Linked DNA regions of Thiocapsa rosea. The protein of the gene in region 2 binds, or shares a complex with, the protein of the main gene of each other region. Links are inferred from orthologs where the notes say so. Each region holds a gene or a part of one and is shown on either strand. Other genes may lie near its edges.

Region 1 (7,449 bases), 3.6 Mb from region 2 along the record:
GTGGCTGCCGATCAGTGTGCCCGCCTCGGATTTGATGCCGCAACTGACGTTCACCCCTTCCTTGAAGTGATTGTGGTCGCCGATCACGAGCGGGCGCGCAAGCTCCGGCTTGAAGCCGAGATCCTGAGGCTCCGAGCCGAGCGTCGCCCCGTGACAGACGCGGTTGTGCGCACCCATCCGCGTCGTGCCGAAGATGCGCACGCACGACTCGATCCGACAGCCTTCGCCGATGACGGCCCCGGACTCGATGATCGAATAGGGGCCGACACTGACCGAGGGATGCAGCTCGGCGCCTTCTTCGATGATGGCCGTCGGATGAATGCCCATTGAACCGCGTCCTGTGTCAGTCAAGGAGGTGATGGTGTAGATCAATGTCGGAGTGACCCGAGAACTCTGAGTCGACGCGGTTCAAATCATTAAAAATAAAAATCTCTTGAACCGCGTCGACTCCGGCGTGAGTTGGTTGCTCCGAGGCCAAGCCGAAACGAAAACACTGCATGTCGGGCCGGACGCGGTTCAATGCCTGAAGTGCCGCATCCCCGTGAAGACCATCGCGATCCCATGCTCGTTGGCCGCGGCAATGGTCTCTTCATCGCGCATGGAGCCGCCGGGTTGGATCACGGCCGTGATCCCTGCCGCCGCGGCCTGGTCGATCCCGTCGCGGAAGGGGAAGAAGGCATCCGAAGCCATGACGGCGCCGGCGACCACGAGACCCGCCTGATCGGCCTTGATGGCGGCGATGCGAGCGGAGTTCACACGGCTCATCTGGCCGGCGCCGACACCGATCGTCATGGCGTCGCGGCCGTAGACGATCGCGTTGGATTTGACGAACTTGGCGACCCGCCAGGCGAAGAGCAGGTCAGCCAGCTCCTGCTCGCTCGGCGCGCGCTCGGTGACGGTCTTCAGCGACTCGGTCAGACGCAGGTCCGCATCCTGGACCAGGAGCCCGCCGTTGACCCGCTTGAAGTCGAGTCGATGCACCAGCTCGCTGTCCCAGTCGCCGCATTCGAGCAGACGGACGTTCTTCTTGGCCGCGACCGCCGCGCTCGCCTCGGCGGTCACGCGGGGGGCGATGATGACCTCGACGAATTGACGCTCGACGATGGTTCGGGCGGTCTCGCCGTCGAGTTCGCCGTTGAAGGCGATGATGCCGCCGAAGGCCGATTCGGGGTCCGTGCTGTAGGCGCGCTCGTAGGCCTCGAGCAGGTTGGCGCCCAGGGCGACGCCGCAGGGGTTGGCGTGTTTGACGATGACGCACGCCGGACCCTCGGAGAACTGCTTCACGCACTCGAGCGCCGCATCCGTATCGGCGATGTTGTTGTAGGACAGCTCTTTGCCTTGGATCTGGCTGGCGGTGGCGATGCTGGTTTCCAGGTCGCCGTACTCGACGTAGAAGGCCGCGTTCTGATGCGGATTCTCGCCGTAGCGCATGGATTGCTTGCGGCCGAGCTGCAGGCTCAGGGTGCGCGGGAAGGCACCGGGCACGTCGGTCGCGAGCCGCGCGCCGAGATGGTTCGCGATCGCGCCGTCGTAGCGGGCGGTGTGCTCGAAGGCCTTGACTGCCAGATCGAAGCGCGTGGCCTCACTCACCCCGCCGTGCTCGGCGATCTGGGCGGCGATGCGCGGGTAGTCGGCCGAATCGACCACCACGGTGACGCTCGCGTGATTCTTGGCCGCGGCGCGCAGCAGCGTCGGGCCGCCGATGTCGATGTTCTCGATGGCCGTGGCCAGGTCGCAGGCCGGATCGGCCACGGTCTGCTCGAAGGGGTAGAGATTCACGACGACCAGATCGATCGGCTTGATCTCGTTCTCGCGCATGACCCGATCATCGACGCCGCGACGACCGAGGATTCCGCCGTGGATGCGCGGATGCAGTGTCTTGACCCGACCGTCCATCATCTCGGGAAAGCCGGTGTAGTCCGAGACCTCGGTGACGGGGATGCCCTCTTCGGTCAGGAGTCGAGCGGTCCCGCCGGTGGAGAGAATCTCCACACCTTTGGCTGCAAGCTCGCGGGCGAAAGCGGCCAAGCCGGTCTTGTCGGACACGCTGATCAGGGCGCGATGAATGGATTGCATGTGGGTCGATCCGGGTCTGATGATCTGAAAGGAGGCCGGCGGTGCGGCCGACGATGCGGGTTCAGCGCGCGCGCTCGATCCCGTGAGCGGCGAGCCGCTTGCGCAGGGTGGCACGCGTCAAGCCGAGGATCTTCGCTGCGTGGCTCAGGTTGCCGTTGGTGTGGTCCAGAACGGTCTCGAACATGGGGCGCTCGACCTCCTCGAGCACCAGGGCGTAAAGGTTGGCCACGTCATGGCCGGCCATGTTCTCCAGATAGAAGCGCAGGGCATCCTCCACACACTTGCTCAATGGATCGGTGCGACCCGCCTCCACCACGTGCAGCCCCGTCGATGTCGGTTCGGATACAGTGTCCAAGGCGACTGAATTCATGCTGCTTGATTCTCCGTTTCGGGGCATTGCTCGAAGAACGCGGCGACCCGCGACAACTGCTCCGCCGGGGTTTGTGTCCCGTTGACGATGTCTCTGAAGGCCGCTGCACCCGGTAAGTGACGGCAGTACCAGGAGATGTGTTTGCGTGCGATCCGCACGCCGGCATGGGCGCCGTAAAACTGATACAAGGCATCGAGATGCTCGCGCAGGAGCGCATGGATCCAGTGCCTTTGCGGCTCGACCGGCAGGGTACCCGAGGTTAGGTAGGCCGCGACGTCGCGGAAGATCCAGGGACGCCCCCGGGCCGCGCGTCCGATCATGATAGCATCGGCACCGGTGCAGTCCAGGACCTGTTTCGCCCGTTCGGGGCTCGCGATGTCGCCGTTGGCGATCAGCGGTATCGACACGGCCGCACGGATGGCACGGATCGTGTCGTACTCGGCGGGCACCCCGTAACTGCAGGCGCGCGTACGCCCGTGAACAGTCAAGGCGGCGATCCCGGACTCCTGCGCGATCTGCGCAATCCGCACGGCATTGCGGGTCTCGGGCGACCAGCCGGTGCGAATCTTCAAGGTGACCGGGACGGGGACCGCAGCGACCACCGATTCCAGGATCCGCCCGACCAGGACCTCGTCGCGCAACAGCGCGGAGCCCGCCGCGCGTTTGCAGACCTTCTTCGCAGGACAACCCATGTTGATGTCGACGATGTCGGCGCCAAGGTCGACATTGATCCGGGCCGCTTCGGCCATGTCGAGCGGATCCGCGCCGACGATCTGCGCCGATACCGGACCGGCCTCGCCCGCGTAGTCCAGCCGCCGCACCGACTTGCGCGTACCCCAAAGCGCAGTGTTCGACGAGACCATTTCGGCGACCGCAAGTCCCGCCCCCAGGCGCCGACAGAGCACGCGAAACGGCCGATCGCTGATCCCGGCCATCGGCGCGAGGATTAGATTGTTCTCGAATCGGTGTGGGCCGATGGTGAAGGCGCGGTGCATGGGAGGAGTCGATACCGTCGGTGCGATTGAACCAGGCATGTTTCGAAGCGAGCCTTCGTTTCCAAACCGGCGAGGTCGTTGATCCTGGCGATAGAGTGTACAAGCGCAGCGCAGTCCACCCTACCAGCTCCGGCCGGTCCGATGAGCAATGCCTCGAAACGATTCAAAGGAACCGGGATGAGGTCGGGATCCTCGGAGCGAACCCCGCGCTCCAGCCAACGAACAACCCCCCCGTACCTACAAACGCGTCCCGCAGATGAACGCCCAATCCTCGCGCAGGCGTGTCGGCGCGAGCGCGATCGGTTCGGCATAGGCCGCGCGGACGCCCTCCACCTGATTGGCGAGTACGCCCGAGACGGCCAGCACGCCGCCGGGCCGCAGCGACGCGACGAGCCGAGGGGCCAGCGACATCAGCGGCTCGGCGAGGATGTTGGCGACGGTCACGTCGACCATCAGCTCGGGCACCTCGTCCGGTCCGTAGATCGCGAGGCGGTCGGCGACCCCGTTGGCGAGGGCATTGTCCCGCGTCGCCTCCAGCGCCTGAGGGTCATGGTCGACGGCGATCGCACGTGCAGCGCCCAAGCGCAGCGCCGCAATCGCCAGGATCCCCGAGCCGCAGCCGTAATCCAGGACCGTCTTGCCGTCCAGGTCGGTCCCGTCGAGCCACTCCAGGCAAAGCGCGGTGGTCGGATGATGCCCGGTCCCGAAGGCCAGACCCGGATCCAGCGCAACGACGACGGCCTCGACGATGGCCTCGGGATCATCCGGATCCTGTCCGTGCGGACAGACCCAGAGACGCCGACCGAAGCGGGTCGGCTTGAAGGTGTCGAGCCAGACGCGCTCCCAAACCTGATCCTCGATCCGCTCGACAAGAGGCGCGCAGGCACGACCGGAGCCATGCTCACGAGCCAGCTGATCGACCAAGCGGCCGACCAATGCCTCGCTCTCGGCATCCGCATCGAACAGCGCCGAGATCTTGACCTGCGACCAAAGCGGTGTTTCCCCCGGCCCAGGCTCGAGCTGAGGCTCGTCCGCAGCATCGGCGAGGGTCACGGATAGAGCGCCGGCATCCTCCAGGAAGGCGGCGATCTGCTCCGCATCCGGCTTCGAGACCTCGATGGAAAGCTGCAGCCAGCCCATTTAAATCGCGTCCCGCAGGATATGCGCAGTGTTCATTCGGTCTCGACCTCGTACGAGTCCACATGCGCCGGAGCGGACGCGATTTAAGTGTTTAAGAAGATAGAAAGTTGACTATATTGCGTGGTGACCGAGCGGAGTCCGATTCTGCCCCGAGAGCCAACTGCCTCGAAGCCGGCACAAGCATTCACTGCTTTTAAACCGCGTCTCGCCAAGATCGAGGAAGCCCCTAACGCTGAACGAAACGTGAAAATGACGCATGTCGCTCTGGACGCGGTTTAGGTGATATCCGGAAAAAAATTTACTCGTTGTCGTTATCGTTATCGTTGTCGTTGTCGTTGTCGTTGTCGTTGTCGTTGTCAGCCTCGATCATCGTTTCGGCCACATCGGCAGTGTCCAGGTCGCCGACCGCGACCGCACGGGTACGCCGACTTCAGTCGGCCCCCCCGAGCACGCCCGCACGGCGGACTGAAGTCCGCCTCCCCGGGGGCCGACTGAAGTCGGCTTACCCGGGTGTGGGGCCGAAGTCTTGCGTCCGGTTGGGGAACCCAAGAGGCATGGACGAGAGGGTGACGGCATCAAGGACTCGATGCCTTCCAGGCACTCGCTGTCGGGATGACTATTCCCGGAAATCACCTTAACCTCCCTGAATCGCGTCGCGCCAAACCATCGAATCGCGCCGAGGCTGGCCTGACCCCGAACATCCCATGTCGCTCGACACGCGGTTCAGTCCTACATGCCGAGCTTCTTTTCGAGATAGTGGATATTCGCCCCGCCCGCCAGAAACGCCCCGTCTCTCAGGATCGAACGCTGCAGCTTGATGTTGGTGTTGATCCCGTCGATTACGGTTTCGCGCAGCGCATTGCACATGCGCGCAATCGCGGACTCGCGATCCTCGCCGTGGGTGATCAGCTTGCCGATCATGGAGTCGTAATAGCGCGGCACCGTGTAGCCGGTATAGATGTGCGTTTCGAGCCGCACGCCGGGGCCGCCCGGGGCATGGAACTCGGTGATCTTGCCGGGGCTCGGCATGAAGGTCTCCGAGTCCTCGGCGTTGAGACGGCACTCCACGGCATGCCCGCGGATCACGATGTCGTCCTGCTTGTAGCGCAGCGGCTCGCCGGCGGCGATCAGGATCTGCTCTTTGACGATGTCCACGCCCGTAATCATCTCGGTGACCGGGTGCTCGACCTGCACGCGCGTGTTCATCTCGATGAAATAGAAGCAGCCATCCTCGTAGAGGAACTCGAAGGTGCCGGCGCCGCGATAGCCGATGGTGCGGCAGGCCTCCGCGCAGCGCTCGCCGATCTCGCGGCGTTGTGCCTCGGTGATGCCGGGCGCGGGCGCTTCTTCGACAACCTTCTGGTGGCGGCGCTGCATCGAGCAGTCGCGCTCGCCGAGATGGATGGCGTTGCCGTGCTGGTCGGAGAGCACCTGGAACTCGACATGACGCGGGTTCTCCAGATATTTCTCCATGTAGACCATGTCGTTGTTGAAGGCCGCGGCCGCCTCCGCCTTGGTCAGGGAGATGGCGTTCAGCAAGGTCGCCTCGGAATGCACGACCCGCATGCCGCGGCCGCCGCCGCCGCCGGATGCCTTGATGATGACGGGATAGCCGATCTGGCGGGCGATCTCGAGGGTGCGCTTCTTGTTGTCGTCGAGCGGGCCATCGGAGCCGGGCACGCAGGGCACGCCGGCCTTGTTCATGGCGGCAATCGCCGAGACCTTGTCGCCCATCAGGCGGATCGTCTCGGGTCGCGGGCCGATGAAGATGAAGCCGGAGCGCTCGACCCGCTCGGCAAAATCGGCGTTCTCGGAGAGGAAACCGTAGCCGGGGTGGATGGCGACCGTGTCGGTCACCTCGGCCGCGCTGATGATGGCCGGCACGTTGAGATAGCTGAGCAACGATGCGGCCGGGCCGATACAGACCGATTCGTCGGCCAAGAGGACGTGCTTGAGGTCGCGGTCCGCTTCGGAGTGCACCGCGACCGTCTTAATGCCCAGCTCGCGACAGGCGCGCAGGATCCGGAGCGCGATCTCGCCCCGGTTGGCGATCAGGACCTTCTCGATCATTGCAGGCATGGTGGCGATGTCTTTGCTGGAGGAGGCGAGGCGCACCGGGGGAGGGCGCCTACGCTTGACGACGGGGGCATTGCCCTCCGCCCTTATTCGATGACGAACAGCGGCTGGTTGTATTCGACCGGCTGACCGTTCTCGACCAGGATACGTCTGATGGTACCGCCTTGCTCGCACTCGATCTGGTTGAGGATCTTCATCGCCTCGATGATGCAGAGCGTATCGCCGGACTTCACCGTCTGGCCTTCCTCGACGAACGACTTGGAGCCGGGAGACGGCGCGCGATAGAAGGTGCCGACCATCGGCGAGCGCACGACCTCGCCTTCCATCTCCTCGGCATCGTCATCATCGGATGCCTTTCCGGCTGCCGACGCCGCAGCCGGCGCGGCGCCGATGCCCATCGGCATGGTTTGAGGCATGTACATCGGCATGGCGCCGCTGCCGTGTCGGCTGATGCGGACCGATTCCTCGCCTTCGTGGATCTCGATCTCGGCGACGTCGGATTGCTCCAACAGCTCGATCAGCTTCTTTACCTTGCGGATATCCATGGTCAATGGTTCTCGTTGGAAAGGTCCGGCGCGAGCCGACCGGCCGCCGCGCGCAATGCTGAAAAGTAGCCCTCGGCCCCGAGTCCGCTGATCACCCCGACGGCGATGTCGGAGAAATAGGAATGGGCCCGAAACGGCTCCCGGGCGTGCACGTTGGACAGGTGCACCTCGATAAAGGGAATCCCCACCCCGAGCAGCGCATCGCGCAGGGCAACGCTGGTGTGGGTGAAGGCGGCGGGATTCAGGA
Region 2 (7,296 bases):
GACCTGAAACCGGCCCGGCAAGCGCGCCCGCTGCAACCCCGCCCGGATCGCGTTGACCGAGATCGGCAAGCGCGTATGCAAGGCGCGAAGCGCTGCGATCGCCGCCGAGGCGTTGTCGTATTGGAACGGGCCGCGCATCGCCGGCTCGGACAAGGCCAAACGCTGGCCCGAGGGCGCGCTCCAGATCCAGCCTCCGCCATCGCCGAGGGTCCAGTCGATCTCCCGACCGAGCTGTAGGGGCAGACTCCCGCGCTGCTCCGCTTCGGCCCGCAGCCGCGCCGGGGCGTCGCGTTGCCCGATCACGGCCGCACGGCCGGGACGAAAGATCCCGGCCTTCTCGTAGGCGATCTCATCCAAGGAATCGCCCAACCAGGCCATGTGATCCAGCCCGATCGAGGTGACCACCGAGACATCCGCGTCCCACAGATTCACCGCGTCGAGACGCCCGCCGAGACCGACCTCGAGGATCACCACATCGGGCACGCTGCGCACGAAGAGATCGAGCGCCGCGAGTGTGCCGAACTCGAAATAGGTCAGCGCCGTCTCGCCGCGCGCCCGGTCGATCCGCTCGAACGACTCGCAGAGGAGCGCATCGGAGACGTCCTCCCCGTCGATTCGCACCCGCTCGTTGTAACGCAGCAGATGCGGCGAGCTGAAGACCCCGGTGCGATATCCGGCAGCACGACAGATCGCCTCCGCCATCGCGACACAGGACCCCTTGCCGTTGGTCCCGCCCACCGTGACGAGCGGAAACGGCAAGGACGCCGGTCCCAGCCGTGCCCAAACGGCACCCACCCGCTCGAGCCCGAGTTCAATGGCCTTCGGATGCAACTGCATCTGCCAGCTCAACCAGGCATCGAGGGTGTCGAAACGAGTCATGTCGGCAGTCCCGCTGCCGGATCACACAGCCGCGCCGACCGGCATCCCGGACCTCTCAGGGCCAGACACACCGACCTTCTTACACGCATCCCACATCCTGAATCGCGTCCACTCCAAGGCTCGCAGGCACACACGATCCGGCCCCCAAACAGAATCCGTCCAAACTGCACGAGACGCGATTCAGACCGGCACGACGGTGCGGACATACCGCGGCCGATGCGTCAAAATCGCGAGCAGATCGGCGATACGCTCGCGTAGATCACGTCGGTCGATGATCATATCGAGCGCGCCTTTTTCGATCAGGAACTCGCTGCGCTGGAAGCCCTCGGGCAGTTTTTCGTGAACGGTCTGCTCGATGACGCGCGGGCCGGCAAAGCCGATCAGGGCGTTGGGCTCGGCGATGTTGAGATCACCGAGCATCGCGAGACTCGCCGAGACGCCTCCCATGGTCGGATCCGTCATCACGGAGACGAAGGGCAGCGAATGCTCGCGCAAGCGTCCCAAGGCCGCGCTGGTCTTGGCCATCTGCATCAGCGAGAAAAGGCTCTCCTGCATGCGTGCGCCGCCGCTCGCCGAAAAACAGATGTAGGGCGAGTGTTGCTCGAGCGCCGCCTCGACACCCCGCACGAAGCGCTCGCCGACCACCGAGCCCATGGACCCGCCCATGAAACTGAATTCGAAGGCCGAGGCAACGATCGGCTGGCCTTTGAGCCGACCACGCATCACGATTAAGGCATCTTTCTCGGAGGACTGCTTCTGAGCCTGAACGAGTCGGTCTTTGTATTTCTTTAGATCTTTGAACTTGAGCGGGTCCAGAGACTCGAGGTCGAGCCCGATCTCCTCGCGGCCCTCCGGATCGAGAAAAGTCTCGAGTCGGCGTCTCCCGCTCAAACGGTTGTGATGGCTGCATTTGGGGCAGACCTCCAGATTACGCTCGAGCTCCGCCCGATAGAGGATGGCCTGACAGCCCGGGCATTTGGCCCAGACGCCCTCGGGGACTGCCCGTTTGGTGCTGGCGTCGGTACGGATGCGGCTCGGGATCAGCTTCTCGAACCAGCTCATACTCTTGTCCATGGCCTGTTTGATGGTGGCCGTGCGGTCGCCCTTGAGCTCGTCTGCGGTTTGGCCCGGCTTGGTTTGGCCGGGCGCGGATTTCCCGGGTGGGCTCGCGGCGGGCGTGGATGGTTTATCCAAACGCGTCAGCGCGTGGCGAACCCGGCTGGGGGGCTTAGGCGACATGGGCATCCACCTCGTCGATGGCCTGACGTAGACCGGTGAGAAATTCGGCGACAGCCTCCGGGATCCGCTCCGGGGTCGCGGCGAGCGCCTCGATTCGACTCACGATCGCGCTGCCGACGATGACCGCATCGGCGACCCGGGCGACCGAAGCTGCAGTCTCGGCGTTGTTGATTCCGAACCCGACCCCGACAGGGAGCCCGATCAGCGACTTGATCAAACCGACCTTCTCCGCCACCGCGGCGGTGTCCAGGTTCCCGGCCCCGGTCACGCCCTTGACCGAGACGTAATAGACGAACCCGGATGCGACCTCGCCGATCCGCACGATGCGCGCCTCGGTCGAGGTCGGAGCCAGGAGATAGACCAAGTCGAGCCCCTGCGACTTCAGCATCTCGACCAACGCGTGGCCCTCCTCCGGCGGCACGTCCACGATCAGTGCGCCGTCCAGTCCGGCCCCGTGCGCCGCAACCGCGAAGGTCTCGTACCCCATGACCTCGATCGGATTGAGATAACCCATGAGGATGACGGGCGTCTCGGTGTCGCGCTCGCGGAACTGCCGAACCATATCGAGCACGTCGTCGAGCGAGACGCCTGCGGCCAAGGCCCGCTCGGTTGCACGCTGAATGACCGGACCGTCGGCGATCGGATCGGAGAAGGGCACGCCCAGCTCGATCAGATCCACGCCCGCAGCAACCATGGCATGCATCAGAGGGACGGTCACGGCGGGCGACGGATCGCCTGCGGTCACGAAGGGAATGAGCGCGGTGCGACCACGCTCGCGAAGCTGCTCGAAACGTGCGGCGATTCGACTCATAAGACCAACCCGTCGTGACTGGCGACCGTGTGCATATCCTTGTCCCCGCGCCCCGAGAGATTGACGATGATCGTCTGATCCTTGCGCATGGTCGGGGCGAGCTTGTGCACGTAGGCCAAGGCGTGACTGGACTCGAGCGCGGGGATGATCCCTTCGGTTCGGGTCAGGTGATGAAAGGCGCGCAGAGCCTCGTCGTCGGTGACCGAGTCGTAAAGGGCGCGTCCGCTGTCCTTGAGCCAGGCGTGCTCCGGGCCGACACCCGGGTAGTCGAGCCCGGCCGAGATGGAATGGGTCTCGACGATCTGGCCGTGGTTGTCTTCCATCAGATAGGTGCGGTTGCCGTGCAGCACGCCGGGTCGGCCCGCACAGAGCGGCGCGGCATGGCGACCGGTCTGCAGGCCGTCGCCCGCGGCCTCAACACCGTAGATAGCCACATCCTCGTCCCCGATGAAGGGGTAAAAGAGGCCGATGGCGTTGGAGCCGCCCCCCACGCAGGCGACCAAGGCATCGGGCAAACGCCCGCTGCGCGCAAGGATCTGTGCACGGGCCTCGCGACCGATGACCGCCTGGAAATCCCGAACCATCGCCGGATAGGGATGCGGACCGGCAACGGTGCCGATGATATAGAAGGTGTTGTCGATGTTGGTGACCCAGTCGCGCATCGCCTCGTTGAGCGCATCCTTGAGCGTGCGCGAGCCGGAGGTGACCGAGACCACGCGCGCGCCGAGCAGGCGCATGCGATAGACGTTCGCCTCCTGGCGGGCGATATCGACCTCGCCCATATACACGACGCATTCCAGCCCGAGCCGTGCCGCCACGGTCGCACTCGCCACCCCGTGTTGACCGGCGCCGGTCTCGGCGATGATGCGGGTCTTGCCCATCCGTCGCGCCAGAAGGGCCTGACCGATGGTGTTGTTGACCTTGTGCGCGCCGGTGTGATTCAGATCCTCGCGCTTGAGAAAGATCTGAGCGCCGCCGAGTTCGCGGCTCCAGCGCTCGGCGTGATAGAGGGGCGAGGGCCGGCCGACATAGTCCTGCAGGTCGGCATCGAGCTCGGCCTGGAACTGCGGATCGGCCAGGTAGCGCTCGTAGGCGGTGCGCAACTCTTCGAGCGGGTGCATGAGGGTCTCGGGGACGAACATCCCGCCGTAGGGTCCAAAATGACCGCCGGCGTCCGGAAAGTCATAGGCCCCGGGATGCGAGCGCCGCGCACTCGCGGCACCGGCAAAATCCCAGTCGAAGTTATCGGGAGATGTCGACATCGTTCACCCTCTGCATGAAATCACGAATCTTGTCATGGTCCTTGACGCCCTTGGACGCCTCCACACCGCCGCTCACGTCGACACCGAACGGGCGGACCCGGCGGATCGCCTCCCCCACATTCTCGGCATCCAGACCGCCCGCGAGGACGATCGAGGGCGCAAGGGCCGTCGGGATCCGCTCCCAATCGAAGCGCTGTCCGGTCCCGCCCGGGCGAGCCGGATCGAAGGTGTCGAGCAGAAGCCCGGCGGCCTGTCCGTAGCGTCCCTGCTCCTCGGCGAGATCCAAGCCCGGACGCATCCGAATCGCCTTGATCCATCGCCGCCCGAAGGATGCGCAGAATTCCGGGGCTTCCTCGCCATGGAATTGCAGCAGCTCGAGCGGAACCTGGTCCAGGGTCGCGCGGATCTGCTCGGGGGAGGCATCGACAAAGAGCCCGACCGCCGTCACGAAGGGCGGCAACCCGGCGCAGAGGTCGCGCGCGTCCTGTGGCGACACCGCGCGCGGACTCGGCGGATGAAAGACAAAGCCGACCGCGTCGACCCCCGCGGCAACCGCCGCATCCACGTCGGCCCGACGCGTCAAACCGCAAATCTTAACGCGGGTTCTCATGATTGGCGAATGCCGGCTGAACCGCGTCTCTGAGCAACAGAACGACGGGGGTTGGAGCATCGCGCGTCGGGGCGACATGCCAGCGTCAAGTCGACGCGGTTCAGGTGATTACAAACAAGAACGTGGGACATTGTGCTGATCCGTCGATGGTGCGGGTTCCCGACCGGGCGGGAGTCGAAAGCCTTCCGGGTATTCGGCGCGCACGAAGTAGAGCCCTTGGGGCGGTGCGGTCACACCGCCGAGGCGGCGGTCGCGCAGCTCCAGAAGCTCTCGCGTCCAGTCGACCGGCGCCTCGCCGCGGCCGATCGTCATCAGCACACCCGCGATGTTGCGCACCATATGGTGCAAAAACCCGTTGGCGCCAACCCGCAACTGAACGAGGCCATCGATCGCGCTCAACTCCAGATAGTGCAGATGGCGGATCGGGCTCTTCGCCTGACAGGCGACCGCGCGGAAGCTGGAAAAGTCGTGCACGCCGACGAGTGCCTGTCCGGCCTCGTGCATGCGCTCGATGTCCAAGGGCCGGTGGCTCCAGACCGCGCGATCGCGCTGCAGGGGCGAGCGCGTCGCGCGCACCATGATGAGGTAGCGATAGTGGCGGGCCTGCGCGTCGAAACGGGCATGAAACTGCGGGTCGACCGGACAGGCCCAGCGCACGGCGACATCGGGCGGAAGATTGACATTGGTTCCGAGCACCCAGGCGCGCTCGCTGCGCCGCGCCGCGGTGTCGAAATGCACCACCTGCTCGTCGGCATGCACGCCGGCATCGGTGCGCCCGGCACACTGGACGCGGATCCTGTGGTCGGCGACGCGGCCGATCGCCTCTTCGAGCGTCGCCTGTACGCTGCGCACGCCGACCTGGATCTGCCACCCGCGAAACGCCGAGCCGTCGTACTCGATCCCCATGGCGATCCGTTGCGGGTTCCCCGCAACGATCGGCCCCGATGCGTCGGGCTCGGGCGCGGAATCCGGCGCGGAATCCGGCCTCGGCTCGGATGTCGGCGTCGCTGTCGGCACCCTGATCGGCGCCCTTATCGGCACAGGCTCCATCTCGGCATTCAGGCGAGTGTCCTCAGCATGTCCCGCGCCTCGCCGCGCTGCTCCTCGCGACCGTCCGCGATGACTTCTTGGAGGATCTCCCGCGCGGAGGAGACGTCGTCCATGTCGATGTAGGCCCGCGCGAGATCGAGCTTGGTGGCATTCTCGTCCCAGATCCCGGAGTCCATCGCCCATTGCTCGGCGAGTCCCTCGTCCGGGGGCTCGAGCACATCCGGCAAGGGGTCGCCGCCGGGCGCATCGCCCGCAGAAGGAGCCACCGCGTTCCTCGGGAGCGTCAGGCTCGGCAGCGACTCCTCGGGCTGCGCCCTCGACCCGACCACGGGCGGTGGTCCGGCGTCCAGGAAGGCATCGAGATCCAAATCGCGCGAGTCGCGAAGATCGTCCAGCGTCAGGACTAAGTCGGACTCTTCGGGAAGCCCGTCCCGAGGATTCAGATCCTCGGTGCCCGACGGAGCCGCCGGATCCTGCAGAGCCGACAACTCGGGCAGCTCAAGCGGACTGTCCAATGCGGAATCGTCGAACAACAAAGGAAGATCCTCGTCCTGAGACGGCGGGGACAACGTCTCGGCCACCGGGGACGGTGCCGCCGTTCCGCGAGCGGGACCGTGAACGGGAGCGGGAGTCGATCCGGGACGAGGTTTGGACTCAAACTCGTCGAGATCGAGCGTGAAGAAGTCGTTTTCGTCCTCGCGAGGCTCGCCGAAGGACGCATCGGAGGCATCATCCAACGCCGGAAGATCCGGATCGGTTTCCTTCGCAGGGATACCGGTCGCCTCCGTAATCGGCATGGTGGCGCCCGGGTCCCAGGTACCGCCTTGCTCGACCACCGCGGCGATGGCGCTCAGGCGTTGCCAGCGCGCCGGCTCGGCGGTGTCCGCTCCGGTGGCCTTGAGGTGCTGCATAAGCTTGCGCAACGCCTCCGGATTCTCGGATCCGGCATAGACCTCCGCCAGCTTGAATCTCACATCGAGACGTTCGGGGAAGCGTTTTAGCTCGCGCTTGAGCAGCTCCTCGGCCTCCTTGTAACGACCGTAGGCGATATAGATGTCGGCCTCGGAGAGCGCATCGGCCTCGTCGGTCTCCGCCTCGAAATGTCCGAACGCGGTGAGCTGGGAGGACGGCGCCAGCAACCCGGAGTCGCTCTGCGGCTCTTGATCCGTCGGCTCGGGCGCTGCCGGCTCCGGCTCGCTCGGCGGCACGCGGGCGGCGTCGGCCGGCGTCCGGTCCGCAACCCCGGCCGGCGTGGGTTCGGGCGCAACCGGCTCGGACTCCGACTCGGACTCCGGCTCCTGGAGGGTGACGACAGCGGAGTCGATACTCCACTCGTCTTCATTCTCCTCTTGCTCGCGACGACGACGCGCCGAGACCAATGAAAACGCGAGTACCCCCAAGGCGGTCACCCCTGCGAAACCAGCCAGCGGGAGAAGATAGGCATG
Region 3 (7,453 bases), 4.6 Mb from region 2 along the record:
GGTCGAGGCATGCTGCGCCAGATCCATCCCCTTGAGGCCCGGAAAGCCCTGCGCCTCGCGCAGCGCCGCCGCCTCGTCGATCCCGTCGCCGGCCTGAAGGCAGCCGTTTTGGGCGCCCTTCTCGCGCAGCAGTCGGGTCAACCGTCGGGTGTCGATATCGGCGATGCCGACGATGCCTTGGCGCCGCAGATAGGCGTCGAGACGCTCGGTCATGCGAAAGTTGCTGGGCAGGATCGGCAGGTCGCGGATGATAAGACCGGCGGCCTGAACGCGGTCGGACTCCTCGTCCTCCGGGTTCGTCCCGACATTGCCGATATGCGGGTAGGTCAGGGTGACGAGCTGTCGCAGATAGGAGGGATCGGTGAGGATCTCCTGATATCCGGACATAGCGGTGTTGAACACCACCTCGCCGACGCTCGATCCATCGGCGCCGATCGACGTTCCCCGGAAGACGGAGCCGTCCTCCAGCACGAGTACCGCGGGTTTGCTCAAGGGTTTCTCCGATCCGGGCGGGGGCGTACAAGGGCCGCGACGCGAACGTGGGTGACGGCACAATGTCGCCTGGGCGGGCACACAGGCACCGACCTGACCCGTCGGAATTCTAAAGAAGCCGCGCTCGAGTGTCCATGCGCACCGTGATGACGAACGACGACAAGCCGCAGAACGGCAGGGCCGAAAAGTGCTCGCGCTGCCGGCAGAGGGGTCCGCAACGAGACCTGCGTCTCGGACGCAGTGCAAGAATCAGTATTAAACCGCGCCCGGCGCGGTATGCGATGTTTCGGATGGGATCGGCCAAGGCAGGCATGGCGGCCGTTGGAGCCGACGCGCTTTAATGTACTCGAAAATTTATCATTCTAAACCGCGTCCCCGCTAAGGGCTGTAGATGCACCAAACCTCGAGCACACTCGAAAATCAGCATTTCGCCCCGGACGCGGTTTAGAGCGCCTGCCGCGCCCAGGCGATGATCCCGTTCGTATCCATCGCCCCAGCCGTGCGCGCGACCTCCGCACCCCCGCGAAACAGCGCCAGTGTCGGGATGCTGCGGATGCCGAAACGCGCACCCAGGGCTTGAGCCTCCTCGGTGTTGATCTTGACCAGACGCATGTTCGGCTCGAGCCGAGCGGCGGCGGCCTCGAAGGCCGGGGCCATCATCCGGCAGGGTCCGCACCAGGGCGCCCAGAAATCCACCAGAAGCGGCAGATCGCTGCGCGAGAGATGGCGCGCAAATCGGGGCTCGTCCAGCGCCAGCGGCTGGCCGAGAAACAGCTGACCGTGACACTTGCCGCATTTCGCGGCGGCACCGAGACGCTCCCGAGGAACCCGGTTGACCGCGTCGCAGGCGGGGCAAACAACGTGAAGCGATTCGGACATGGCGATAACTCCTTGCGGTTGGATCCGGATACCCGGCTCGATCGGCTTGAATCGGCCTGATCCGACAGTTATGTTCGACTGTTAAACCGCGCCCGATGCGGTATGCGTCGTTTGTTGGAAGGTCTCGGCCGCGCCAGCTCCGATGACTGTCGGAGCTGGCGCGGTTTAAGATATTCAAAGATATTCAATTTTAAACCGCGTCTCCATAAAGGTCGGAAACATCCGTGAGCCCGACACAACATGACAAAGACGCATGTCGCTCTGGGCGCGGTTTAGATCCACGCCATCCGATCCGTCTTCAGGAGTGTCCCGATCATGGCCGATTCACCGAATATTGTGACCGTTACGGCGGAGAATTTTCAGGCGGTTGTCCTGGATGGCTCGTTCGACCGCCCTGTTCTCGTCGACTTCTGGGCCGACTGGTGTGCGCCCTGCCGCATGCTGATGCCCATCCTCGCCAATCTGGCCGCCGAGTACCGCGGGCGGTTCATTCTGGCCAAGGTCAACACCGAAGAGCAACAGGCACTGGCCGCCGAGTTCGGTATCCGCAGCCTTCCGACGGTGCAGTTGTTCAAGTCCGGGCGCCCCGTAGATCAATTCATGGGCGCCCTTCCCGAGGGTCAGATCCGCGAATTTCTCGACCGGCACATCCCGCGCGCCTCCGACGGGCTCTTGGCTCAGGCGCAGGGTCTGCTGGTGGCGGGCGATCTCGCCGGTGCCCGAGCCCTGATCGATCGGGCACGCGAGGCGGATCCGGAGAATGTACGCCTGGCGCTCGCCGAGCTTCAACTCTTGGCGGCACAGGGCGAGATCGCCGAGGCGCAGGCGGCGATCGACAAGCTCCCGATCGAGCTTGCAGGCGAGCCCGAGGTCTTGGCGCTGCGAGGACAGCTGCGGTTCGCGACGGCGCTCGAGGATGCACCGCCGGAAGCGGAGCTGATCGCGCGACTCTCCGAGGACCCCAAGGACAGCCTGGCCCGCTACCAGCTCGCCGCGCACCAGGTCTTGCGCGGTGATTACGCGTCCGCGCTCGAAAATCTACTGACCCTCATGAAACGCGATCGCGCGTTTCAGGACGACGCCGGACGCAAAGGGATGCTTGCAGTCTTCGATCTGCTCGGCGGCGGCGACCTGGTCGCCGGGTATCGCGCCAAGATGATGAATGCACTCTACTGAGTCGCGTGCCGAGCGATCCTCTCGGGTCGGATGTGTTTTCGGCCTCGTGCGTGACAACGCCCTTTGTGCGACCGGAAATTGCCGTTGTGGTGCCTGGCGCAGCGGTCACTCGGCCCGATGTCGAAAGAGACCGAGGTCTTCCCAAGGATGGCCGAGCCATTGCGGTATCTCATGTGCAGCCTGGTCCCGTGACTCGTCGCAGCATCCGCACACACCGGCCACGGCGATCAGGGTCTCGCCCGAGAACACCAAGGGGACGTAGGGGCGCAACCAGCGCGGGATCCCGGTTTCCTGAAAGAGGTTCTTGAGGGTACGGCGGCGGGATGTCGGCCGCGGCCGGCAGGTCTGCCCGATCGAGCCGAAGCACACCCTTGTGGTTGTGGCCATCTCCGCCCGTCTCGCCTGCTCCGAGCCGCCGCTCGCGTCCGCCCATTGCAGCCACCCGAGCCCCTTCGGAAGCGCGAGCACGGGCGGTACCCCGCTCGGCGCTCGACGGATCATCAATGCGCCGGGAGGCGGCGGCAAGGGCGCGAGGGCGAAGAGGTCGTCTCGATAGCGACGTACCTCGCAACCGAACCAGGCGACCAGCGGATCGGCATCCGCACAAGCCGGAAGGACCTCGTCGAGGATGCGTTCGAGATGGCGCGCGTCGGGCAGCGCGAAGCCGCGGCGACGCAGCCACAGGCGTAATACGGCCTTGCGTCGCGAGCCCCCCAACCCGCCGAGCGCCCGAATCCCGAGTGTGCCCGGATGCGCGCCGGCGCACCTGTCCATCAGCTCCGACGCCAGACCATCAACCAGGTGAGCCGCCTCGGCACAATGACCCGCACTGCGGGAGAGGGTCGCGGAGAGTCCCGGCCAGCGCGCCCTCAGCACGGGGACAACCCTGTTGCGCAGATAATTGCGGTCCATCCGGAGCGATGCGTTGCTCGGATCCTCGATCCACGACAGCCCGAAGAAGCGGACATATTGCGCCAGCGTCGCCCTCGGGACATCCAGCAGTGGCCGCACCAGACGGCCCTGGCCAAGCTCGGACTCGCGCGGCATCGCCGCCAACCCGTGCACCCCGCTCCCGCGCAAGAGTGCGAGCAGCAGCGTCTCGGCCTGATCGTCTTGATTGTGGGCCGTCAGCATGAGATCGCCCGGCCGCAGCACCGCGGCGAGCGCGCGATAGCGTGCCTCGCGCGCCGTCGCCTCGAGGCTCTCTCCGGGGATGGGTTTGAGATGCAGACAGCGCACCACGAGAGGCACCCCGAGTACGTCGCAGATGCGGCGACAGTGATCGGCCCACAGGGGCGAGTCGGGTTGGAGACCGTGGTCGATGTGAATCGCCCGCAGTGTGCCGGGCACGTCATCGGCTCGGGCGGCAGCGGCGTGAAGCAACGCCGTCGAATCCGTTCCGCCGCTGAAGGCGACCCAGCAGTCTCCGAACGGGCCGAGTCGGCACAGCGCCTCGGCCAAGCGCTCCGGGACACGCCCGGTCATGGCCTCACCGCGGCGCCGGGCGTTCGTCCTTGAACTTGCCGTAGCCCATCAAGCGCTTGTAACGCCCGGCGATCAGGACATCCGGGTCGGTCCCGCACAGCTCGTCGAGACGCGCCACCAAGGCGGCCTTGATCGAGGCCGCGGTCGCCTCCGGGTTGCGGTGGGCGCCGCCGAGCGGCTCCTTGATGATCTGATCGATCAGACCCTGCTCGAGCAGCTTGTCCGAGGTGATGGCCATCGCCTCGGCGGCAAGCTGGGCCTTGTCGGCGCTCTTCCAGAGGATCGATGCGCAGCCCTCGGGCGAGATGACCGAGTAGGTACTGAACTGCAGCATGCCCAACCAGTCGCCGACACCGATGGCCAAGGCGCCTCCCGAGCCGCCCTCGCCGACGACCGTGCAGAGGATGGGGGTGCGCAGCCTGGACATCTCGCGAAGGTTGCGTGCGATCGCCTCGCTCTGGCCGCGCTCCTCGGCACCGACACCCGGATAGGCACCGGGCGTGTCGATGAAGGTGAGAATCGGCAGGTCGAAGCGCTCGGCCATCTCCATCAGACGCAGCGCCTTGCGATAGCCCTCGGGACGCGGCATCCCGAAGTTGCGCAGGATCTTCTCCTTGGTGTCGCGGCCCTTCTGATGGCCGATGACCATGACCGGCCGACCCCCGATCCGGGCCAACCCGCCGATGATGGCGGGATCGTCCGCGAAGGCCCGATCGCCGTGCAGCTCATGGAACTCGTCGAAGATCCGCCGCACATAGTCGAGAAGATAGGGCCGCTGCGGATGCCGCGAGAGCTGCGAGATCTGCCAAGGGCTGAGCGCGGAGAAGATGGAATCGGTCAGCGCGACACACTTGGTATGAAGCCGCTCGATCTCTTCTTGGATATTCAGCTCGTTGTCGAAGCCGACGAGCCGCAGCTCTTCGATCTTGGCCTCGAGCTCGGCGATGGGCTGTTCGAAGTCGAGAAAGTTCAGGTCCATAACCACAGGATCGTCGTTGGAAGCTGCGGGAGTCTGGCATTGCCGTCCCGCGAGTTCAAGCCGTCATCGACGATCCTCGGGTTGCCGGCACGCAGCGTAACGACGCGCAAGGCTGCAGCGAAGCGCCCTGCCGGGCGATCGACCCGCACCGCATGAACGATCAAACCGCGTCCGGAGCGAGATGCTGAGTCCCGGGCGAGTCCAATGGTGAGCGCACTCCCCGAACCTCAGCGGGGTCCGGCTTAAAGTTCTTGGTTTTTTAAAATCCTAAACCGCGTCAGCTCGGACGTTGAAAGATCTCGCCGAGGCATCTTCGATCCAAAAACGACGCATACCGCTCCGGACGCGGTTTAGACGCGAATGACACCGGCCTCGAGTAATCCGACGAGGATCAGATAGATCCCGATGACATAGTTGAGGATGTTGGGCTTAACCAAGATGAGCACACCGGCGACCAGCGCGATGATGGTCTGCGCCTTCATGGCCTGCCCCTGGTAGACCAGCAGGAGCCCGAGGGCCCCGATTGCGAGCAGATAGGTCGCCACGGCGTAGTTGAGAACACGCGGAGCGATCAGGATGATGAGGCCCGCAACGATCGCGAGCACGGCCTGCAACGGCCACTGCACGAGGAAGCTCGGGATCTCCATCGGTGTGTCACCTCTTCCGGTATGGTTGAAGCTCGTGGTGCGGCATCGATACGTGGGAATCACGGGGACTCGGGGACACTCGGCAGCGATCCGGAATCAACATGAAACACTTCATTTTGATCCGTCACTTGGCCGAATCAGGGGCTCGCCGATCCGACGAGATCATCCAGGATTGTGCCCATCAGACGATTGGCCTCGGCATAAACGGCCGCATCGACCCCGCGAATGGCCGCCTCGGACTGGATCCAAGGTGCGGGAACCAACTCGTCCCTGCAGTGATCGAGGATCGCCGCGGCGCTCTCCGGCGTGGTTTCCAGGTGGAACTGGAGCCCGACCACCTGTCGGCCGATGCGGAACGCCTGATTCTCGCACGCCGCGCTGCGCGCCAGTCGCACTGCGCCGGGCGGTAGATCGAAGGTCTCGCCGTGCCAGTGGAAGACCCGGCTTTCGGCCGGAAAGCGGCAGCAAGCTTCACCCGGGGCGGCGTCCTCGGAACCCCCAAAAATCGGGAACCAGCCGATCTCCTTCTCGACGTTGGGATAGACGCGGGCACCGAGTGCGTCGGCGATCAGTTGCGCACCAAGGCAGACCCCCAGCACGCGAACCCCGTGGGCGATCGCCTCGCGTAAAAACTGCTTCTCGGCGCGCAGCCAAGGCAACTGCGCCTTGTCGTTGACGCTCATCGGACCGCCCATCACGATGACCAGGTCGAGGCCGGCGACCGGCGGGAGCAGGCCGTCGCCATAGAAGCGCGTGTAGGCCGGGGTCACGCCACGCGACGCCAACCAAGGCGCCATCGCGCCGATGTCCTCGAACGGGACGTGTTGCAGGACCTGAACCCTCATGGATCATCTCCTTAGTCGCATCGGCTGCGGCTCGGATCGCTGTCGGCAGCCGGCGGAAGCGGGTCAATTTGAAACGCAAAGGCGCGAAGGACGCAAAGGGTTTTCGCGGGCCGCCTCGACCCGATACCGGATAGAATGGCGCCCGCCCATGCCCTGATGTGTACTCAGTACGCGCCGGCTTTTCGGCGTCCCGGCATCTAAACCGCATCCAGAGCGAGATGCTGATTTTCGAGTGAGTTCAAGGTTTCTTGCATCCACAGTCCTTAGCAGAGACGCGGTTTAAAATTTATATATTTTTTAATACTTTAAACCGCGCCAGCTCCAGCGGTCATCAAGTCTGCCGGGGCCGACCCCATCCAAAAACATCGCATACCGCGTTGGGCGCGGTTTAAATCACTGTTCAAGATCTCGTTTTTATTCACTCACCACTCACCACGATCGATCACCGATGCTGTCCATCGAAAACCTCTCGAAGCGTTTCGACACCTCCCTGGATCACCCACTCTTCGAGCAGGTCTCCTTGGCCCTCTCGCCGGGCGAGTCGGTCGCCGTGATGGGCGAGTCCGGCGTGGGCAAGTCGACCCTGCTCAACTGCATCGCGGGTCTCGAGCCGGTCGACGGCGGTCGCATCCGACTGCGGAACACGGAGGTGACCGCGCTCGACGAGGACGCCTGCTCGCGGCTGCGTCGGCGCGAGCTGGGGTTCGTGTTCCAAGCGTTCCATGTCCTGCCGCATCTGACCTTGGCCCAGAACGTCGCCCTGCCGCTATGGCTGCTCGACGAGAAGGAGGCCGTCGCCGACCGGCGCGCCCGCGCCATGCTCGAGCGGGTCGGATTGGGTCGGCGCGGCGACGACTGGCCGCGTCATCTCTCCGGCGGCGAGCTGCAGCGTGTCGCCATCGCACGCGCATTGGTGCACGCGCCGGCGGTCGTACTCTGCGACGAGCCGA
Region 4 (7,452 bases), 3.6 Mb from region 2 along the record:
TCGCCGTGGGTGATCAGCTTGCCGATCATGGAGTCGTAATAGCGCGGCACCGTGTAGCCGGTATAGATGTGCGTTTCGAGCCGCACGCCGGGGCCGCCCGGGGCATGGAACTCGGTGATCTTGCCGGGGCTCGGCATGAAGGTCTCCGAGTCCTCGGCGTTGAGACGGCACTCCACGGCATGCCCGCGGATCACGATGTCGTCCTGCTTGTAGCGCAGCGGCTCGCCGGCGGCGATCAGGATCTGCTCTTTGACGATGTCCACGCCCGTAATCATCTCGGTGACCGGGTGCTCGACCTGCACGCGCGTGTTCATCTCGATGAAATAGAAGCAGCCATCCTCGTAGAGGAACTCGAAGGTGCCGGCGCCGCGATAGCCGATGGTGCGGCAGGCCTCCGCGCAGCGCTCGCCGATCTCGCGGCGTTGTGCCTCGGTGATGCCGGGCGCGGGCGCTTCTTCGACAACCTTCTGGTGGCGGCGCTGCATCGAGCAGTCGCGCTCGCCGAGATGGATGGCGTTGCCGTGCTGGTCGGAGAGCACCTGGAACTCGACATGACGCGGGTTCTCCAGATATTTCTCCATGTAGACCATGTCGTTGTTGAAGGCCGCGGCCGCCTCCGCCTTGGTCAGGGAGATGGCGTTCAGCAAGGTCGCCTCGGAATGCACGACCCGCATGCCGCGGCCGCCGCCGCCGCCGGATGCCTTGATGATGACGGGATAGCCGATCTGGCGGGCGATCTCGAGGGTGCGCTTCTTGTTGTCGTCGAGCGGGCCATCGGAGCCGGGCACGCAGGGCACGCCGGCCTTGTTCATGGCGGCAATCGCCGAGACCTTGTCGCCCATCAGGCGGATCGTCTCGGGTCGCGGGCCGATGAAGATGAAGCCGGAGCGCTCGACCCGCTCGGCAAAATCGGCGTTCTCGGAGAGGAAACCGTAGCCGGGGTGGATGGCGACCGTGTCGGTCACCTCGGCCGCGCTGATGATGGCCGGCACGTTGAGATAGCTGAGCAACGATGCGGCCGGGCCGATACAGACCGATTCGTCGGCCAAGAGGACGTGCTTGAGGTCGCGGTCCGCTTCGGAGTGCACCGCGACCGTCTTAATGCCCAGCTCGCGACAGGCGCGCAGGATCCGGAGCGCGATCTCGCCCCGGTTGGCGATCAGGACCTTCTCGATCATTGCAGGCATGGTGGCGATGTCTTTGCTGGAGGAGGCGAGGCGCACCGGGGGAGGGCGCCTACGCTTGACGACGGGGGCATTGCCCTCCGCCCTTATTCGATGACGAACAGCGGCTGGTTGTATTCGACCGGCTGACCGTTCTCGACCAGGATACGTCTGATGGTACCGCCTTGCTCGCACTCGATCTGGTTGAGGATCTTCATCGCCTCGATGATGCAGAGCGTATCGCCGGACTTCACCGTCTGGCCTTCCTCGACGAACGACTTGGAGCCGGGAGACGGCGCGCGATAGAAGGTGCCGACCATCGGCGAGCGCACGACCTCGCCTTCCATCTCCTCGGCATCGTCATCATCGGATGCCTTTCCGGCTGCCGACGCCGCAGCCGGCGCGGCGCCGATGCCCATCGGCATGGTTTGAGGCATGTACATCGGCATGGCGCCGCTGCCGTGTCGGCTGATGCGGACCGATTCCTCGCCTTCGTGGATCTCGATCTCGGCGACGTCGGATTGCTCCAACAGCTCGATCAGCTTCTTTACCTTGCGGATATCCATGGTCAATGGTTCTCGTTGGAAAGGTCCGGCGCGAGCCGACCGGCCGCCGCGCGCAATGCTGAAAAGTAGCCCTCGGCCCCGAGTCCGCTGATCACCCCGACGGCGATGTCGGAGAAATAGGAATGGGCCCGAAACGGCTCCCGGGCGTGCACGTTGGACAGGTGCACCTCGATAAAGGGAATCCCCACCCCGAGCAGCGCATCGCGCAGGGCAACGCTGGTGTGGGTGAAGGCGGCGGGATTCAGGATGATGAAGCGAACCCCGTCGTGCGCGGCACGGTGGACCGCCTCGATCAGGACGTGCTCGGCGTTGCTCTGAATGCACTCCAGCGTGAAGCCCTGAGCCCGAGCCGCATCCTCCAGGCCCTGGTGGATCTCCGCCAGCGTGGTGCGGCCGTAATGCTCCGGCTCGCGGGTTCCGAGCAGGTTGAGGTTGGGTCCGTTCAGAACCAGGATCGCCGCCATCCGGTCAATGTGCTCCAACGCGTCCGAGACTCAGTGTACCCGCCGGTCCTTTTGGGATCGGCAGCAAATCGGCGCGAATTGTGCGGATTTTACGCGATGTTGTCCAGCTAAGACGCGTCCTCGTCGGGTGCCGGACGATCCTCCGCCTTGACCAGCGCGTCGAGCTCGACCTTGAGCTCGGCGGCCGTGATCTCGCCGGTGCGGCTGAAGACGCGGCGCCCGCGGCGGTCGAAAATGACCGTGAAGGGCAGCCCTTCGACCCGGTTGCCGAGACGCTTGGAAAGGGCCACCGCCTCCGGGTTGGCCATCAGGATCGGGTAGTTGACCGGGTAGTCGGCGACGAACTTCTCGACGTCTTCGAGGCGATCCACGGCGATCCCGACGACCTGCACGCCGGCTTCGCCCAGCGCCTCCTGGGTTTGAATAAAGAGCGGCATCTCGCGCACGCAGGGCGGACACCAGCTTGCCCAGTAGTTGATCACCACGACCTTGCCGGCCCACGCCTCGCTGCTGACCTCCAGCCCGGCGAGGTCGGTTAGGCCGAAGTCGGGCAAGGTCTGAAGAGGCGCGGATTGGCGGACCGACAATCCCGCATCGCGCTTGGGCGCTTCGATCCAGCGTTGGCCGAGGATGGCGGCCCCGACACTGATCCCACCCGCAAGCAGAATGACCATCCCAACCCGAACGGCGCTCATGGCACGGCTCTGCGCAGGTGCTCGACGAAGGCATCGGCGGGCTTGAAGCCGACCAAACGATAGTTCTTGAGCTCTTGCCCGGCGGTGTCGAAGTAGAGGATCGCGGGCGGCCCGATGATGCCGAAGTGCTTCATCAGGGCCTGATCATCCGCGTCGTTGGCCGTGACGTCGGCCTTGAGCAGGACAAACCGGCCCATCTCCGCGATCACGGCGGGATCGCTGAAGGTGTAGCGTTCCAGCTCTTTGCAGGTCACGCACCAGTCCGCATAGAAGTCGAACATGACCGGTTTGCCGAGCGCCCCGGCCTTGGCGACCTCGCGATCGAGATCCTCGACCGTCTTCACGGTGGTAAAGACCGCCTCCGCGGCGCCACCACCGCCGCCGCCCACGGCGAGCCCACGCAGCGGCTGGACCGTGTCCTTCCCTCCGGCCGCCGCGCCGAGCAGCATGAGCGCGCCGTAGATGAGCAGGAAGACGCCGAGCCCCTTCCAGAGCTTGCTCCAGCCGCTTGCAGCCTGCGGCAGTTGGGTCAATGCGCCCATGTAGACCGCGGAGCAGATCAGCAGCAGCCCCCACAGCAGCATCGCGACCGCCGGCGGCAGGATCCGCTCGAGCATGAAGATGGCCACGCCGAGCAGGGCGACACCGAACACCGCCTTGACCGCATCCATCCAGCCGCCGGCGCGCGGCAGCAGCTTGCCGGCCGAGGTGCCGATGGCGATCAGAGGCACGCCCATGCCCATACTCAGCGCGAACAGGGCGATGCCGCCGAGCACCGCGTCCCCGGTCTGACTGATGTAGATCAATGCGCCGAAGAGCGGCGGAGCCACGCAGGGTCCGACGATCAACGCGGAGAGCAGGCCCATGATGGCCACGCCGATCAGGGTGCCGCCTTCCTGCTTGTTGCTGATCTCGGCAAGCTTGGACTGAAAGCTCGACGGCAGCTGCAGGTCATAGAAGCCGAACATCGACAGCGCGAGCAGCACGAAGATCAACGCGAAGGAGGTCAGGACCCAGGGGTTCTGGAAGGCGGCCTGCAGATTCGCGCCGAAGAGCCCCGCCAGCACGCCGACAACCGTATAGGTCAGGGCCATCGCCAGGACATAGACCAACGAGAGCGTGAATGCCTTGCGCGTGGTGATGTTCGGGCCTTGTCCGGCGATGATGCCCGAGAGGATCGGGATCATGGGGAAGACGCAGGGCGTGAAAGCGAGCAAGAGCCCGAACCCGAAGAAGGCCGCAATCACCACCCACACACCGCTGTTGGCGAGGACGGAAGCGATCCGGTCCTGCTCGGAGACCGTGTCGTCCACAACCGACTCGGCATTTGCCGGCGTCGCATCGACCGTCGTGGCCGCCGCTGCGGCCGTCGGCAGAACCGCCGTCACCAGCGCCTCCGGCAAGCTCAAGGTCACCCTCTGCGTTTGCGGCGGATAGCAGATGCCGATCTCGGCGCAGCCTTGGTACTTGGCGACCAGGGTCACCTCGGTCGGCTCGCTCGACCCGCGCAGCAGGGGCAGGGTCAGATCGACCCGGTCGTGATAGACCTCGATATCGCCGACGCTGCCGTCGGGAAGGATGGAGTCCTTCTTGATGTCGCCGACGGGCCGCTCGAACGGCCCGATGGCGACCTCGCTTCCGTCCTCGAGCGCGAGCTCGAGCATGTGACTGTAGAGATAGGTTCCCTCGGCGACGTCCCAGGTCAGTTGCAGCCGGTCCGGGCCGGCGACCTCGGCCGAGAAGAGGAACGCCTCCTCGGCGGGGAGGATGTCGTCGTCCGCACCCAGGCCGAGCGACTGGCCGAAGCCCGCCAATGCCTTCGGAGATGGCTTGCCCTGAATCGGTAACGGGGCCTCGGCGGCGGTGACGGTCTCGGCGGCGGCAGGCATTGCGGCAGCCATCTCCGGCAGCTCGAGCAACAGGCGCTGGCGATGCGGCGGGTAGCAGAGCCCGGCATCGGCGCAGCCCTGCGAGGTGGCCTCGAGGGTCAGGAAGTTGCCTGCGCCGGTCGCGCGCGTGACCGGCACCCGGATCTCGACGCTGTCGCGGTAGACCTGGACCTTGCCGAAGAACTCGTCCTCCTTGGTCTGCCCGGCGGGCATCTGCGGGCCGCCGGTCGAGATCCCGACGGTGTCCGCCTGGAACCCGAACTTACTCTGATACATGTAGTAGCCGTCGGCGATCTCCCAACGCACCCGCACCGCGTCCGGTCCGTCCGCCTCGCCCGAGATGCGGAAGGCCTGATCGGGCATCAGGAATTCGTCCTCCGCCAGCGCTGTCGGCGCCGCCGCGGCGAGGAGCAACCAGGCCAAGGCGACGCTTAAGAGCCGTCTCGCGGTGGATGTCACGCGCGACGGCCGATGCTCCGGATCCTCTTGTTCGGTGGCGGTGTTGTCGATGGCGGTTTGGCGCCGTTCGACGGCGGCCCCGATCCAGGGGCTCAGTCGTTGTGGTCGGTGCATGTCGTTACCCAGCTCAGATAGTCGGGGAGTCCCTCGGTAACGGGGACCGCGATAATTTCCGGAATCTCGTAGGGATGCAATTCGCGCAGGCGCTCGGTCAATGCGGCGACGCGCTCGGTCGTCGTCTTGATCAGGATCAAGACCTCGGGATCGCGCTGGATCTGCCCCGCCCAACGGTAAATCGAGATGATGCCCGGCAGCAGATTCGCGCAGGCAGCAAGGCGCTCGTCAACCAACGCCTCGGCGATACGCCCGGCTGTGGTCTCGTCGGGGCAGGTACAGAAGATCAGGCGATGGTCTGCCGTCATGCGGCGGCTCGGCGGCGTTTCATAAGGTTCGGGGTTCCACTATCCTGCAACGGATCGACCTACTTCTACCATAATGTTTGTCGGTTTAAGGGAACTCGGTCGACCGAGCGCGGACCGACCGACCACTTCGGGAGACCATTATCGTGCCTTTTTTGTTTCTACTGATCATCATCGGAATTCCGATGATCGAAATCTACATCATGATCCAGGTCGGCTCCGAGATCGGGGCGTTTCCGACCATCGCCCTGGCCATCCTCACCGCCATCGTCGGGATCTGGCTGGTCCGCCACCAAGGTTTCGGCCTGCTCATGCGGGTGCGCGAGATGACCGACCGCGGTGAAGTGCCTGCCTTGGAGGTCTTGGACGGCGCGCTGCTCCTCGTTGCGGGACTCTTTCTGCTCCTTCCGGGCTTTATGACCGACACGATCGGGTTTTTGTTGCTCGTCCCGCCCCTGCGGCATTGGATCGTCGGGCGCTATGTCCGTGTGATCCCGGTCCGGCCCGGCACGCCTCCCGGAGGTGCCGAGGGTCCAAGGGTCATCGAGGGCGACTACCGCCGCGAAGATTGAGGCCCGTCGAACCCTCCGGCGCTTGACAGACGAGGATAAGGCTCTACTATTAGCACTCGTTTGAGATGAGTGCTAACAGAGCGGGCCGAAACGGACTGCTCACCTGCGCTCCGAACCCGTCAACCGCACGAGGAGACCACCACATGAAGATTCGTCCCCTGCACGACCGCGTTGTTGTCCGTCGCATGGAAGAAGAGCGCACGACCGCCGGCGGCATCGTGATCCCGGACTCCGCCACCGAGAAGCCAATCCAGGGAGAGATCATCGCCGTGGGCAAGGGCAAGATCCTCGACAACGGCGAGAGCCGTCCGCTGGATGTGAAGGTCGGCGACCGCGTCCTGTTCGGCAAGTATTCCGGCACCGAGGTCAAGCTCGACGGCAACGATTTCCTGGTGATGCGCGAAGAAGACATCATGGGTGTCGTCGAAGGCTGATGCCGAGTGCTTCCCCTCCGGGAAGCCCGCATCCAAGCCAGCCGTAAGCCCCGTGAGCGAGCCGTGCTGGCTCGATCCGCATCCCCTACAGCATCGAATTCCAAAGCATCGAATCAAGGATCAACACTATGAGTGCAAAAGACGTCAAGTTCGGCGGTGAAGCCCGTGCCCGTATGATGGAGGGTGTCAACATCCTCGCCAACGCCGTGAAGGTCACGCTGGGTCCCAAGGGCCGCAACGTGGTCCTGGAGAAGTCCTTTGGCGCCCCGACCGTCACCAAGGACGGCGTGTCCGTCGCCAAAGAGATCGAACTCAGCGACAAGTTCGAGAACATGGGCGCCCAGATGGTGAAGGAAGTGGCTTCCCACACCTCCGACATCGCCGGCGACGGCACCACCACCGCGACCGTTCTGGCTCAGGCCATGGTCCGCGAAGGCTTGAAGGCCGTCGCGGCCGGCATGAACCCGATGGACCTGAAGCGCGGCATGGACAAGGCCGTCGAGGCCGCCGTCGAGGAGCTCAAGAACCTCTCCAAGCCCTGCACCGAGAGCAAGGCGATCGCCCAAGTCGGCACCATCTCGGCCAACTCGGATGAGTCGATCGGCCAGATCATCGCCGAGGCGATGGAGAAGGTCGGCAAGGAAGGCGTCATCACCGTCGAGGACGGCACCTCCCTGCACAACGAGCTGGATGTTGTGGAGGGCATGCAGTTCGATCGCGGCTACCTCTCGCCCTACTTCATCAACAATCAGCAGAGCCAGAGCGCCGAGCTGGATGACCCCTTCATCCTC

The links.
Region 1: the proteins of accD (region 2) and accC are in contact, whole or in part, in a solved structure (PDB 8UXZ), measured with the Escherichia coli proteins. The link is inferred for Thiocapsa rosea from one-to-one orthologs.
Region 3: the proteins of accD (region 2) and accA are in contact, whole or in part, in a solved structure (PDB 8UXZ), measured with the Escherichia coli proteins. The link is inferred for Thiocapsa rosea from one-to-one orthologs.
Region 4: the proteins of accD (region 2) and accB are in contact, whole or in part, in a solved structure (PDB 8UXZ), measured with the Escherichia coli proteins. The link is inferred for Thiocapsa rosea from one-to-one orthologs.

Annotation. Positions count from the first base shown.
Region 1 is NZ_RBXL01000001.1:1,657,551-1,664,999, reverse strand. Bases 4,482-7,449 are described here. They hold accC (acetyl-CoA carboxylase biotin carboxylase subunit), read right to left. Parts: upstream 6,652-7,449; coding sequence 5,311-6,651; downstream 4,482-5,310. Other genes in these bases: aroQ (type II 3-dehydroquinate dehydratase), read right to left, coding at 7,205-7,449; accB (acetyl-CoA carboxylase biotin carboxyl carrier protein), read right to left, coding at 6,744-7,202; prmA (50S ribosomal protein L11 methyltransferase), read right to left, coding at 4,482-4,581. In the rest of the region: lpxA (acyl-ACP--UDP-N-acetylglucosamine O-acyltransferase), read right to left, coding at 1-327; purH (bifunctional phosphoribosylaminoimidazolecarboxamide formyltransferase/IMP cyclohydrolase), read right to left, coding at 517-2,076; BDD21_RS07600 (helix-turn-helix domain-containing protein), read right to left, coding at 2,138-2,446; tRNA dihydrouridine synthase DusB, read right to left, coding at 2,443-3,441; more of prmA, read right to left, coding at 3,679-4,481. UniProt on the Escherichia coli protein: This protein is a component of the acetyl coenzyme A carboxylase complex; first, biotin carboxylase catalyzes the carboxylation of the carrier protein and then the transcarboxylase transfers the carboxyl group to form malonyl-CoA.
Region 2 is NZ_RBXL01000001.1:5,289,358-5,296,653, forward strand. The notes cover bases 1-2,815. They hold accD (acetyl-CoA carboxylase, carboxyltransferase subunit beta), read right to left. Parts: upstream 1,942-2,815; coding sequence 1,060-1,941; downstream 1-1,059. Other genes in these bases: folC (bifunctional tetrahydrofolate synthase/dihydrofolate synthase), read right to left, coding at 1-879; trpA (tryptophan synthase subunit alpha), read right to left, coding at 2,108-2,815. Outside these bases: more of trpA, read right to left, coding at 2,816-2,929; trpB (tryptophan synthase subunit beta), read right to left, coding at 2,926-4,191; BDD21_RS23600 (phosphoribosylanthranilate isomerase), read right to left, coding at 4,172-4,801; tRNA pseudouridine(38-40) synthase TruA, read right to left, coding at 4,910-5,707; BDD21_RS23610 (FimV/HubP family polar landmark protein), read right to left, coding at 5,860-7,296.
Region 3 is NZ_RBXL01000001.1:729,207-736,659, forward strand. What follows is about bases 3,025-5,996. They hold accA (acetyl-CoA carboxylase carboxyl transferase subunit alpha), read right to left. Parts: upstream 5,012-5,996; coding sequence 4,037-5,011; downstream 3,025-4,036. Other genes in these bases: tilS (tRNA lysidine(34) synthetase TilS), read right to left, coding at 3,025-4,032; BDD21_RS28490 (DUF3096 domain-containing protein), read right to left, coding at 5,362-5,493; BDD21_RS03225 (type 1 glutamine amidotransferase), read right to left, coding at 5,796-5,996. Also shown: carA (glutamine-hydrolyzing carbamoyl-phosphate synthase small subunit), read right to left, coding at 1-492; thioredoxin TrxC, read right to left, coding at 937-1,371; trxA (thioredoxin), read left to right, coding at 1,687-2,547; more of tilS, read right to left, coding at 2,653-3,024; more of BDD21_RS03225, read right to left, coding at 5,997-6,503; BDD21_RS03230 (ABC transporter ATP-binding protein), read left to right, coding at 6,952-7,453. UniProt on the Escherichia coli protein: Component of the acetyl coenzyme A carboxylase (ACC) complex. First, biotin carboxylase catalyzes the carboxylation of biotin on its carrier protein (BCCP) and then the CO(2) group is transferred by the carboxyltransferase to acetyl-CoA to form malonyl-CoA.
Region 4 is NZ_RBXL01000001.1:1,652,075-1,659,526, reverse strand. What follows is about bases 1-2,971. They hold accB (acetyl-CoA carboxylase biotin carboxyl carrier protein), read right to left. Parts: upstream 1,730-2,971; coding sequence 1,271-1,729; downstream 1-1,270. Other genes in these bases: dsbD (protein-disulfide reductase DsbD), read right to left, coding at 2,885-2,971; BDD21_RS07570 (TlpA family protein disulfide reductase), read right to left, coding at 2,301-2,888; aroQ (type II 3-dehydroquinate dehydratase), read right to left, coding at 1,732-2,193; accC (acetyl-CoA carboxylase biotin carboxylase subunit), read right to left, coding at 1-1,178. Also shown: more of dsbD, read right to left, coding at 2,972-5,350; divalent-cation tolerance protein CutA, read right to left, coding at 5,329-5,658; BDD21_RS07555 (FxsA family protein), read left to right, coding at 5,841-6,227; co-chaperone GroES, read left to right, coding at 6,371-6,661; groL (chaperonin GroEL), read left to right, coding at 6,790-7,452. UniProt on the Escherichia coli protein: This protein is a component of the acetyl coenzyme A carboxylase complex; first, biotin carboxylase catalyzes the carboxylation of the carrier protein and then the transcarboxylase transfers the carboxyl group to form malonyl-CoA.